One region of the Dyella caseinilytica genome, then DNA from elsewhere that is predicted to be linked to it. Evidence: predicted binding sites of a transcription regulator. Region 1 holds the regulator's gene; each other region holds the start of a gene.

The links. Region 1 encodes HrcA, which represses chaperone genes, less so after heat shock. Its sites were predicted from a motif close to TTNGCACTCNNNNNNNNNGAGTGCNAA; they were not measured.
Region 2: a site for HrcA is predicted at 2,707-2,733, ahead of rpoH (RNA polymerase sigma factor RpoH). Genes of this name have one in related genera too.
Region 3: a site for HrcA is predicted at 1,749-1,775, ahead of ISN74_RS01820 (co-chaperone GroES). Genes of this name have one in related genera too.

The regions. Positions count from the first base shown of each region.
Region 1 is NZ_CP064030.1:1,985,975-1,990,163, forward strand. Features, by position in the region: gene recN (DNA repair protein RecN) at 1-1,375, opposite strand, end outside; gene hrcA (heat-inducible transcriptional repressor HrcA) at 1,597-2,646, shown strand; gene grpE (nucleotide exchange factor GrpE) at 2,995-3,534, shown strand; gene dnaK (molecular chaperone DnaK) at 3,653-4,189, shown strand, end outside.
Region 2 is NZ_CP064030.1:3,967,024-3,971,212, reverse strand. Features, by position in the region: gene ftsX (permease-like cell division protein FtsX) at 1-783, shown strand, start outside; gene ISN74_RS17485 (response regulator) at 916-1,758, shown strand; gene ung (uracil-DNA glycosylase) at 1,764-2,474, shown strand; gene rpoH (RNA polymerase sigma factor RpoH) at 2,762-3,619, shown strand; gene ISN74_RS17470 (response regulator transcription factor) at 3,794-4,189, shown strand, end outside.
Region 3 is NZ_CP064030.1:426,356-430,544, reverse strand. Features, by position in the region: gene groL (chaperonin GroEL) at 1-1,273, opposite strand, end outside; gene ISN74_RS01820 (co-chaperone GroES) at 1,386-1,679, opposite strand; gene ISN74_RS01815 (class II aldolase/adducin family protein) at 2,036-2,695, shown strand; gene cutA (divalent-cation tolerance protein CutA) at 2,862-3,191, shown strand; gene ISN74_RS01805 (glutathione binding-like protein) at 3,297-4,004, shown strand; gene ISN74_RS01800 (DMT family transporter) at 4,162-4,189, shown strand, end outside.

The DNA.
Region 1 (4,189 bases):
CGAAGACCATGCAGCCGATGGTGTCTTTACCCAGTGTGGCAACTTCGATGGCCAGGCTGATGCGGGCGAGTTCGCCGCCGGAAGCGACCTTGCGCAGCGGGCGTGGTGGCTGACCGGGGTTGGCGCTGACCAGCAGTTCGCAGCGTTCGCGGCCTTGCGGATCCGGATCGCTGTTTTCAGCCGGCTCGAGCGTGACTTGCAGTACGCCGCCGGCCATGCCGAGTTCGCTCATCAACGCGCTGACTTCTTTGCCAAGCCGTTTGGCGGCAGTCTGGCGGGATTTGCTCAAGGCATCGGCGGCCTTGGCGTAATCGCGTTGCAGCTGATCGCGTTGGGCAGCGAGCCGTTCGAGCGCATCGCCTGCGTTTTCCAGCTCGGTGAGCTCGGTCTGCATCGCGGCGCGCTTGTCGTCGAGTTCGGCCGTTGGCAGGCGATGTTTGCGGGACAGTTCGTGCAGGCGCATCAGGTGCGTATCGACTTCGGCATAGCGCTCCGGGTCGAGATCGACGTCTTGCGCGTAATGTTCCAGGCTGTCGACCGCTTCGTTGAGCTGGATCTGTGCGTTGTCGAGCAATTCCAGCATCGGTGCCAGGCGATCATCGAGCGCGGCAAGCCGACCCAGTTCGGCGTGTGCACGGCCCAGGGCCTGACGCAGTGCGAACTCGCTATCGCCGTCGAGCAGTTCGACCACGCCCGTGATGCCTTCGGTGAGCTTGCTGGCATTGGCCAGGCGCTTGTGGCTGGCCTCCAGCTCGGTCAGCTGAGCGGGAGGGAGCGCCCACTTTTCCAACTCGGTGAGTTCGTGGCGCAGCAATTCGAGGCGGTGCTCGCGATCGTCGCCGCCGCTCAGCTTGCGGATGCGCGCACCAATCTCGCGCCACTGCTGGGCCAGATCGCGCACCTGGGCGACCTGCTTTTCATTTTCCGCATAGGCGTCGAGCAGGTTCAGTTGATGTGCGCGTTCCAAGAGTGCCTGGTGTTCGTGCTGTCCATGGATCTCGACCAGCAGCGCCGCCAGCTCGCCCATCTGGCCGATCGTGGCGGGGCGGCCATTGATCCACGCGCGGGAACTGCCTTCGGCACGGATCACGCGGCGCAATTGGCAGGCGCCGTCCTCGTCCAACTCCTCCCGCTTCAGCCAGCCATGGGCGTCGGGCAGCTGTTTCAGGTCGAATTCGGCTACCAGTTCGGCGCGGTCACTGCCGGCGCGCACGATGCCACTGTCAGCGCGGGCGCCGGCCAGCAGCATCAGGGCATCGACCAGCAGCGATTTGCCGGCGCCCGTCTCCCCGCTGACCACGGTCAGACCAGGGCCAACGTTGATGTCGGCTTCTTCAACAACGGCGAGATGGCGGACGTAGAGGGAGGTGAGCATGGTCAAGGGCGGCAGTGGATCGGACGATTGTAAGGTGGAGCAGGGCATGCGGGGAGGCCACACTGATATGGTCGGCTTTCCTAGTTCCCCCACGCTCAGAGGAGCGAGAACAGAGAATGCCCGGACGCCGCAAGCCGCGCGTTCCCGGGTCCCTTGCTCCTTTCTTGCATTCTCTGCGCGCAAACCTTATTTCTTTACCGTCTCACGGATTGCCACAGCGCATGCCCCATCATCACGATCTCGATATTCGCGCCCGCCGCCTGTTGCGCACCTTGATTGCGCAATATCTGGCCGATGGCGAGCCCGTGGGGTCGCGTACGCTGTCGCGTTCGTCCGGGCTGGACGTGAGTCCGGCCACCATCCGCAACATCATGGCCGACCTGGAAGAGGCCGGGCTGGTGGCGTCGCCGCACACCTCAGCCGGGCGCATTCCCACCCCGCGCGGCCTGCGCCTGTTCGTGGACAGCCTGATCGAATTGCAGCCGCTGCCACGCGACGAAATGGTCCGCCTGCAGCGGGAGCTGCCGCCTGGGCCGATGACCGTGCGTGACATGGTGGGCAATGCTTCGGCGCTGCTTTCGGCGATGACCCACTTTGCTGGCGTGGTGACTGTGCCGCGCCAGACCGATTTCCCGCTGCGCCACATCGACTTCATGACCTTGCCCGATGCCCGGGTGCTGGTGATCCTGGTGTTTTCGGACAATCAGGTACAGAACCGCGTGATCCAGCTGGCCAAGCCGCTGGATAGCCGCGAACTGGAGCAGGCGGCCAATTACATCAACGAGCACTTCGTTGGCTTGCGCGTAGACGACATCCGCGCGCATCTGTTGCTCGAGTTGCGCGAGGCCAGCAGTGAATTGCACCAGTTGCTTTCCAGTGCGGTGGAACTGGCCGCGGCCTCGTTCGCGCCGCAAAACGAGGATGTGCTGGTTAGCGGCCAGACCAACCTGATGGCCTATTCAGAGCTGGCCAATCTGGACCGCCTGCGCGAGCTGTTCGAGGCGTTCCAGAAGAAAAACGAGTTGCTGCAGTTGATGGAGATCTGCGCCAAGGCGCCAGGCGTGCGATTATTCATCGGTGAGGAATCGGGTTTTGCCGCTCTGGATGGTTGCAGTGTGGTCACGGCCAGTTATGGTGCGCAGGGCAGGTTGCTTGGGGCCGTCGGGGTGATCGGTCCGACCCGGATGGCCTATGAACGTGTGATTCCGGTGGTGCAAGCCACTGCGGGTTTACTCAGCGAAGCCTTGAATCGCGCGGCTACGGCCTCATAAAACGCCACGGGAGGCTGAGAGCCTGCTTATGGCCCCTGCGTGGCTCGCGCCGGGAGCTGTTTGCTCGCACGGCAAGGATGAGCGAAGGAGTGTATGTCGATACACGACTGAGCGAAGACGCAGGCGTGGGGGCAAACGGACCCGGCCCGGAGGGTTGCGATTGAGCAATCACCATATGGCAACGCGCGGCTTGACCTGACGGTAGGTCAGGCGCTGTGCCACGCGTTACCATCTGCCGGTTGCTCAATCACAACGCGGGCTACGCAGGGGCCATAAGCAGGCTCTTTTGCCCGCAAGTTTTGACGGTCGGTACAGCGTGCCGGCCACGGACGATGTTTGGAGTTATTCATGCACAACAGCAGCGATTCACCGTCGCCGAACGAGGCGCCTGAGCACGGCGCACAGGCCACTGCTTCGGGCCATGAGCTTGAGGGTTTGAAGGCCAAGGTTGCCGAACTGGAGACCAGCAACAAGGAGTTGCGCGAGACCGTGCTGCGCGAGAAGGCCGAGCTGGAGAACCAGCGTCGCCGCCTGCATCGCGATCTTGAGCAGGCCCGCCGTTTCGCCAACGAGAAGCTGCTGAACGAGTTGCTGCCGGTCTACGACAGCCTCGAACGCGGCCTGACGGTGGAAGGCGGCGATGTGAGCGCGATGCGCGAGGGGCTCAACCTCACGCTGAAGGAATTGCTTCGCATCGCCAGCAATAACGGGTTGGTGCAGGTTGATCCGGTCGATCAGCCGCTCGATCCGGAGCGTCATCACGCAGTGAGCATGGTCGAAGCGCCGGGCAAGGCACCGGGCACCGTGGTTACTGTGCTGCAGAAAGGTTATGTGTTGAACGATCGCTTGTTACGCCCGGCATTGGTGGCCGTGGCCAAGGACGACTGAACGGCGCCTGCAAATTCAGTACTGCAGGGTTTAGCTGATATTGAACGCCTTTCAGCAAAACCCCATCTGATAGCCATTCGCGGCCGAGGGGCCGCTCACGAGATTCCGGAGCATAGACATGGGCAAGATCATCGGCATTGACTTGGGCACGACCAACTCGTGCGTCGCCATCATGGATGGCAGCACCACCAGGGTGATTGAAAACTCGGAAGGTGATCGCACCACGCCATCCATTGTGGCGTTTACCAAGGATGGCGAAGTGATGGTTGGCGCACCGGCCAAGCGCCAGAGCGTCACCAATCCCAAGAACACGTTCTACGCGGTGAAGCGCCTGATCGGCCGCAAGTTCACCGATGCCGAAGTGCAGAAAGACCTGCATATCGTGCCCTACGGCATTGTCGCGCACGATAACGGCGACGCCTGGGTGCAGACCTCCGACGGCAAGAAGATGGCGCCGCAGGAAATCTCCGCCAAAGTGCTGATGAAGATGAAGAAGACCGCCGAAGATTATCTCGGCGAGCCGGTCACCGAAGCGGTGATCACCGTGCCGGCCTACTTCAACGACAGCCAGCGCCAGGCGACCAAGGACGCCGGCAAGATTGCCGGTCTGGAAGTGAAGCGCATCATCAACGAGCCGACCGCTGCTGCGCTGGCC
Region 2 (4,189 bases), 2.0 Mb from region 1:
GCCTTCTATCTGCTGCTCTCCAACGCACAGTCATTGGGCGATGCGCTGGGCCGCAACCAGGTCATCAACGTATTCCTGAAAACGGATCAGGTCGCCAGTAACGCACAACTGCTCGCCAAGCAGGTCGAGCAGCATGACGGCGTCGCCAGCGTCACGGTGAAGACGCCGCAGCAGGGCATGGACGAACTGAGCAAGATGCAGGGCTTCTCCGATTCGCTGCATGCGCTGGACGACAACCCACTACCGTACGTGCTCGAAGTGCAGCCGCAGGACGGCATTTCTGCCGATGCCGCCAATCATCTGGTCGATGATCTGCGCGGCATGCAGGGCGTAGACATCGTGCAAGACAGCGGCACCTGGCGTGAACGCCTGGACGCCCTGCTGAATGTGGGAAATCGCGCTGTGCTGATCCTGGCAGCCTTGTTTGCGCTGGCGGTGTTGCTGGTGGTCGGCAACACGGTACGCGTGGACATCACCAGCCGCGCCGAGGAAATCGGCGTACTGAAACTGATCGGCGCCAGTCGCGCATTCGTGCGCCGCCCGTATCTCTACGCCGGCATCTGGTACGGCCTGTTCAGCGGCATTCTGGCAGTGGGTCTGGCGGTCGCCATTGAGTTTGCGTTGGCCGAACCCGTGGCCCGGCTCAGTCAAGCCTACGGTGGAAAGCTGCGCGTGGGCGGCTTGCCGCCGTGGCTGCTGTTGGCTGTACCGGTGGCCGCCGCCGTCCTCGGCTGGCTCGGCGCCCGCTTGGTCAGCGCCTGGCAGTTGCGGCGCGCTGCATGAACGAATGAGGCAGGCGGTGAAATCGTTCGCACTGCCTCCTGCGAGTCTGAGGCATGATTGACCGGCCAAACGGGCGCAGGGGCGTCTGCCGACGCACGAGCATGGAAGCTTAGGGGATGGTGGGGACTTTTAATGACTGCAAGTATCAGCAGCCGCGACCTCAGCGCTGCACCGCGTGTGCTGGTGGTGGACGGCTCCAAAGTCGTGCGCCAGCTGATCACGCGCGTACTGAAAACCGAGCTGCCGCAGGCTGAGGTCGTAGGTTGTGGCAGCGGCGCGGAAGCGCAGCAGCTGCTCGGCGACGGCGTGTTCGATTTCATTACCGTCGCGTTGCGGCTGCCCGACATGGATGGGCTGGAGCTGGCGCGCTATGTGCGCGAATCCGCGCCGCAGGTGTATGTGCCGATCGTGGTGGTGTCAGGCGACGTCGATGATCGCCTGCATCGCCGCGCGCTGGGCGAACACGTCACGGATTATTTCGACAAATCACTCGGCTTCCAGGCGCTGGCCGAATTCATCCGCGGCTATGTGCGGCCGGAAAGCAGCGCCGAAGGCGTAGTGCTGTACGTGGAGGACAGCCGCGTCGTCGCGCTGGCCACACGCCGCATGCTGGAGAAGATTGGTCTTACCGTACGCCATGTGGTCAGCGTGGAAGATGCGCTGGCCATGCTGGAAACCGAGCGTGCGCAGGGTTTGGTCGGCGTCGATGTCGTGCTGACCGACGTCAGCCTCAAGGGCGAGCTGACCGGCGGCGACCTGCTCAAGTTTATCCGCACCGATTTCGGCTATGGCAAGGGCAAATTGCCGGTGCTGGTGATGACCGGTGATGAAAATCCCGACAATCAGGCCATGCTGATCCGTGCCGGCGCCAATGACCTGGTGGAAAAGCCGGTCGAAGAACGTTTGCTGATCACCAAGCTTCTGTTTCAATTGCGTGTGGCGCAACATCTGCGCGCACGCGAAGAAACAGGCTAGCCGCAATGAGTGATGAAGAACGCATCAAGTTCGAGCCCTCGTGGAAGGAGCGCATTGGCGATTATCTGCAGCGGCCGGACATGCGGGCGCTGTCCGAGTTTCTGCGTGCGGAGAAGCGCAACGGCAAGGTGATCTATCCGCCTGGCCCGGAAATCTTCAATGCCTTCTCGCACACGTCGTTCGATGCGGTGCGTGTGGTGATCCTGGGACAGGATCCGTATCACGGGCCGGGGCAGGCACATGGTTTGTGTTTTTCCGTGCGGCCGGGCGTGCCGGCACCCCCGTCGCTGGTCAACATCTTCAAGGAAATCCAGCGTGACCTGAATATCGCGCCGCCCGATCACGGCTGCCTCACGCCGTGGGCCGATCGCGGCGTGCTACTGCTCAATGCGGTGCTTACCGTGGAGCGCAGTCTGGCTGCTTCGCATCAAGGCAAGGGCTGGGAAGGTTTTACCGATGCAGCTATCGACGCGCTTAACCGCGAGCGCGAAGGCATCGTTTTCATGTTGTGGGGCTCCTATGCGCAACGCAAAGGCCAGCTGATCGATACGCGCCGCCACGCTGTACTGAAATCAGTGCATCCCTCGCCGCTGTCCGCGCATCGCGGTTTTATCGGTTGCGGGCATTTCTCTGCCGCCAACCGTTACCTGGAAAACATTGGGCAGCCACCCATCGACTGGTCACTACCGCCTCGCGCCCAACTCGAAGCCACCTGATCGCCACCCCGCCATGGCGCGGGAAATGAGACGCCGACTTAAGCGTCAGATAGGCCGGGGCTGTTCTGCCAAGGCGAGGCAACCCCTTTCTTTGCCGCACCTCCGCTTACCGGCCCTTCAGCCCCCAAAAGTCATGCTTGAAACCACCCCTCCCGGCAACCATCGGATTGGACAAGGCCGGGGCATTCGTGTACTATTCGGTACATAAAAGGCGCCGGAACTCCGGACGCCTTTAGCACTCCAAGTACCAGAGTGCTAAGCTGACCCCATATTCAGGAGGTTCCAACATGTCCCAAGCCTTGGCAGCGGCCACTTTGCCGGTTCCCAGCGTCGTTGGCAGTCTGGATGCCTACATCTCGGCGGTTCACCGCATCCCGGTGCTCAGCCAGGAAGAAGAGCAGGACCTGTCGCGCCGCTATCAGTCGGAGGAGGATCTTGCCTCCGCCCGCAAGCTGGTGATGTCGCACCTGCGCTTTGTTGTTCACGTGGCCCGTGGCTATAGCGGCTACGGTCTGCAGCTGTCCGATCTTATTCAGGAAGGCAACATCGGCCTGATGAAGGCGGTCAAGCGTTTTGACCCCGATCAGGGCGTGCGCCTGGTCAGTTTTGCCGTGCACTGGATCCGTGCAGAAATGCACGAGTTCATCCTGCGCAACTGGCGCATCGTGAAGGTGGCCACCACCAAGGCGCAGCGCAAGTTGTTCTTCAACCTGCGCAAGAGCAAAAAGCGCTTGGGCTGGATGAATGCCGAGGAAGTGCGCATGGTCGCCAAGGACCTTGGCGTGCCGGAGGCCACGGTGCGCGAGATGGAATCGCGTCTGTCCGGCCGTGACATCGGTTTCGAAGCCCCGGCGGATGCCGAGGACGATGCCAAGCCGGCACCGGAAGCGTTCCTGGTCGACGAAGGCGCTGATCCGTATCAGAACGTGGCCGACGCCGACCAGACTGACAACCAGCTGGAAACCCTGTCGAATGCGCTGCGCAAGCTGGACCAGCGTTCGCGCGACATCATCCAGCGCCGCTGGCTCAATGAGGAAAAGGCCACGCTGCAGGATCTGGCGGATGAGTATGGCGTTTCCGCTGAGCGTATTCGCCAGGTTGAAGCGAATGCGATGAAGAAGATGCGCGGGTTGTTTGCGGCCTGATCTGGCATCGCTTCAAAGCGTGAGTTATGACGGCCTCCCTTGTGGAGGCCGTTTTTGTTGTGGGCGATTACAGGATGAGAGTCTCTGGATGAATCAGGCAAAACCATCCGCGATTCACCTGAGCCCATCCATGGCCTACCCTTACGGTCAACGATGGAACGGCCGGTAACCTGCATGCCCCACATCCTGGTCATCGAAGACGACGAAATCACGGCACGCGAAATCGTGCTGGAGTTGGCCTCGCACGGCATTACCGCCGATCGCGTGCACGATGGCCAGCAAGGTTTCCTGCGCGCGCAGGAGCCGCATTTCGATGCGATCACCCTGGACTTGATGCTGCCCAGCATGGATGGCCTGACCTTGGTGAAACAACTGCGCGAACGCGGCATTACCACGCCGGTGCTGATGATCAGCGCCATGGGCGATGTGGACGAACGCGTGCGCGGCCTGCGCGCAGGTGGCGACGATTACCTCACCAAGCCGTTTGCGCCGGATGAAATGGCGGCGCGCATCGAGGTGCTGCTGCGCCGACACCGGCAAGATCACCCGGCGCAAACCCGGCTACGCGTG
Region 3 (4,189 bases), 1.6 Mb from region 1:
CAGCCAGCGTGCGGATCAGCGCCACGCCACCACCGGGGACCACGCCTTCTTCAACGGCTGCGCGCGTGGCGTGCAGGGCGTCTTCGACGCGGGCCTTCTTTTCCTTCATTTCGATTTCGGTCGCAGCGCCAACCTTGATCACGGCAACACCGCCGGCCAGCTTGGCCACGCGTTCCTGCAGTTTCTCGCGATCGTAGTCGGACGAGGTCTCTTCGATCTGTGCTTTGATCTGGCCGATGCGCGACTGGATCTTCGCGGCTTCACCAGCACCGTCGATGAGGGTGGTGTTTTCCTTGGTCACGACGACCTTCTTGGCGCGACCCAGATCCTGGATCGTGGCCTTCTCAAGCTGCAGGCCGACTTCTTCGGAAATGACCTGGCCGTTGGTGAGGATGGCCATGTCTTCCAGCATCGCCTTGCGGCGATCGCCGAAGCCCGGGGCCTTCACAGCAGCAACCTTCACGATGCCGCGGATGGTGTTGACCACCAGGGTGGCCAGCGCTTCGCCTTCCACTTCTTCGGCGACGATCAGCAGCGGCTTGCCAGCCTTTGCGACGCCTTCGAGGATCGGCAGCATTTCGCGGACGTTGGAGATCTTCTTGTCGTACAGCAGGATGAAGGGATCTTCCAACTCGACCTGCTGGCTCTGCTGGTTGTTGATGAAGTACGGCGACAGGTAGCCGCGATCGAACTGCATGCCTTCAACCACGTCGAGTTCGTTTTCCAGACCCGAACCTTCTTCCACCGTGATCACGCCTTCCTTGCCGACCTTCTTCATGGCGGTGGCAATGATGTCGCCGATGGCGACGTCGGAGTTGGCGGAGATGGTGCCGACCTGGGCAATCGCCTTGTCGTCAGCGGTGGGCTTGGAGAGCTTCTTGAGCTCTTCCACAGCAGCCGTCACGGCCTTGTCGATGCCGCGCTTGAGGTCCATCGGGTTCATGCCGGCGGCAACCGCCTTCAGGCCTTCGCGCACGAACGCCTGGGCCAGCACGGTGGCGGTGGTGGTGCCGTCACCGGCGTTGTCGGAAGTCTTGGAAGCGGCTTCCTTGACGATCTGGGCGCCCATGTTCTCGTAGGCGTCGGCCAGTTCGATTTCCTTGGCGACAGACACGCCGTCCTTGGTGACGGTCGGGGCGCCGAAGCTCTTCTGGAGCACGACGTTGCGGCCCTTCGGGCCGAGGGTGACTTTGACGGCGTTCGCGAGAGTGTTCACACCCTTGAGGATGCGAGCGCGGGCGTCTTCGCCGAAGCGGACTTCTTTAGCGGCCATAAATTTTTTGCCTCAAAAAATTTAAATTGAATACGGAAAATCTTGCGAGAAACTGCGGAAGGAGCCGAAGGCGACGAGGTGCGATTTTGTTTTTCGCACGTGTCGCGTCAAATCAGCCTTCGATAACAGCCACGATGTCGTCTTCCTTCAGGAAGACCAGCTCTTCGCCATCGATCTTGATGTCCTGGCCCGAGTACTTGCCGAACAACACCACTTCGCCGACCTTCACCGACATCGGACGGACCTTGCCGTCTTCGAGGATGCGGCCTTCACCGGCGGCGATGACCTTGCCGCGGGTCTGCTTTTCAGTGGCGCTATCAGGAATGACGATGCCGCCGGCGGAGACACGCTCCTCTTCCAGGCGCTTGACGATGATGCGATCGTGCAGCGGACGCAGTTTGCTCATGGGATGAACTCCAGCTATGGCTTGGGATGGATAAAGTTTTGCCCCCGACCGGCCTGCTGTGGTGAGCTGTTAGCACTCGGGGAGGGTGAGTGCCAATTCTAGCCACCAAAAAAACCCCTGCAACAGGGGGCGGTCGGGACTAAGGGATTGGATAAGGGTGGCTTGGCGGCTTTCAAGGGCTTTGATGAACAAATACGTTCATCGCCATCGCCCCGGCACCGGCCGGGGTCCGGGGTCCGGGGTCTTTGAGTGGCTGGATCTAGGGATTAGCCCCTGGCGACGGAATCCCCCCTATCGACACCGGCGCCCGAAACGTCAACGATTACCCATTGCATGAACCACAAAGGCTATCGGCAGTGAGTAACGAGCGCTCGCTTCGCGAGGAAATCGTCGCCAACGGTTTGAAACTGACCCCGTCCGGCCTGAGCCAGGGCACCTCGGGCAACCTGAGCATCCGCTTTGGAGAGGGATTCCTGGTCACGCCCAGCGGCGTGCCCTACGGCGAAGTTACCCCGGATGACGTCGTTTACGTGGCGATGGACGGCCACTATGAGCATGCACGCCGCCCATCCAGCGAATGGCGCTTCCATCGGGATATCTATGCCGCACGCCCGGATGCCCATGCCGTGGTCCATGCCCATCCGCCCTATAGCACCGCGCTGGCGATGTGCCGGAAAGCCATCCCCGCGATCCACTACATGATCGCGGTGAGCGGCGGCGACTCGATCCGCTGTTCCGACTACTACACCTACGGCACGCAGGAGCTCTCCGACGCTGTGGTTCGGGCGCTGGAAGGACGCCTGGCCTGCCTGATGGCCAATCACGGCATGATCGCCACCGGCGCGACCATGGAACAGGCCATGTGGCGCGCCGTTGAAGTGGAAACGCTGGCCCGGCAGTACACGCTGGCCCTGCAGATCGGCGATCCCGTGCTGCTGACCAATGCGGAAGTCATTCAAGCGCTGGAAAAATTCGGTAATTACGGGTTGATGTCCCGACCAACACCGCGGACATAGTATTTCCGCATCTGAATACATCGCGTGCTTGCTTCTAACGTCCATCAAACCGACCGTCATCCCGGCGAAAGCCGGGATGACGGTGAGGCAGCTGGATGCTTCTCGCAGGTTTAAGTTCGCAGCACTGATGTATAGGCAGGCCGCCTCTTCCCACTGAGTCAATGCCATGACCGAATCCAACCGCGTGCTGCTCTGCTACTGCACCTGCCCCAACGCAGCAAGTGCGCAGCGTCTGGCTGAAGCGCTAGTTGGCGAATCGCTGGCTGCCTGCGTGAATCGCATTCCCGGGATTCAGTCCACTTATCGCTGGAAGGGCGAGGTCACGACCGATACGGAAGAGTTGCTATTGATCAAGACTACTGCCGAGCGATTCGAAGCATTGAAGGAACGCCTGCTCGCGCTGCACCCCTATGAGCTGCCGGAATTGATTGCCGTGCCGGTGGAGCGTGGCCATACCGCCTATCTGGATTGGGTGCGCGCAGCGGGTGAGGACTGATCGAAACGCAGCGCAAAGTGGTCATGCAAATTTGTCCTAATGTGGCCATTTCATACGACCACGCCAGCCTCTAGCCTGTGGTCAACGAAGAACCAGGACGCCCCCATGATCGACCTGTACTTTGCAGCCACCCCGAACGGCCTGAAGGCCCGGCTGTTCATGGAAGAAGCGCAACTGCCCTATCGCCTGATCACCGTGAGCCTGAGCAAAGGCGAGCAATTCAAGCCGGAATTCCTGGCCATTTCGCCGAACAACAAGATTCCGGCCATCGTCGATCATGAGCCTGCCGGCGGCGGGGAGCCGATCATGATGTTCGAGTCGGGCGCGATCATGCTTTATCTGGCCGAGAAAACCGGCCGCCTGATTCCTGCCGACGCACGCGGCCGCGCCGAGGTGTTGCAGTGGCTGTTCTGGCAAATGGCTGGACTGGGGCCGATGGCTGGGCAGATCGGCCACTTCAATATCTACGCGCCGGAAAAAGTGCCGTACGCGATCGATCGCTATACCCGCGAGACCAGCCGACTCTACGGGGTGCTCAACCAGCAACTGGCTGATCGCGTCTTTATCGCAGGCGACTTTTCGATTGCCGATATCGCCTGCTATCCGTGGATCGTGCCGCATGAAGCGCACGGCCAGGAACTGCAGGCGTTTCCCCACCTCAAACGCTGGTTCGAAACGATGGCAGCGCGCCCGGCGACGTTACGCGTTTATCAGGATGTCGAGAACGTGTATGCGCCTAAACAACCAGCGCTATCAGAGGAAGAACGGCGCGTGCTGTTTGGACAGAGCGCGAGCAGCAATTCTCGCGTTTAGTTCCATGGCCCGTCATTCCGGCGAAGACCGGAATCCATGCTTCGTGCTGACGATGGATTCCGGCCTTCGCCGGAGTGACGAGCAAAAGCAAAGCTACTGACAGGTTCTGTCACTGCCCCGATCTACATTCAAGCATCGCTTTCAGGATCACACGACCATGAAGAAATCCGACTTCGCCATCCTGG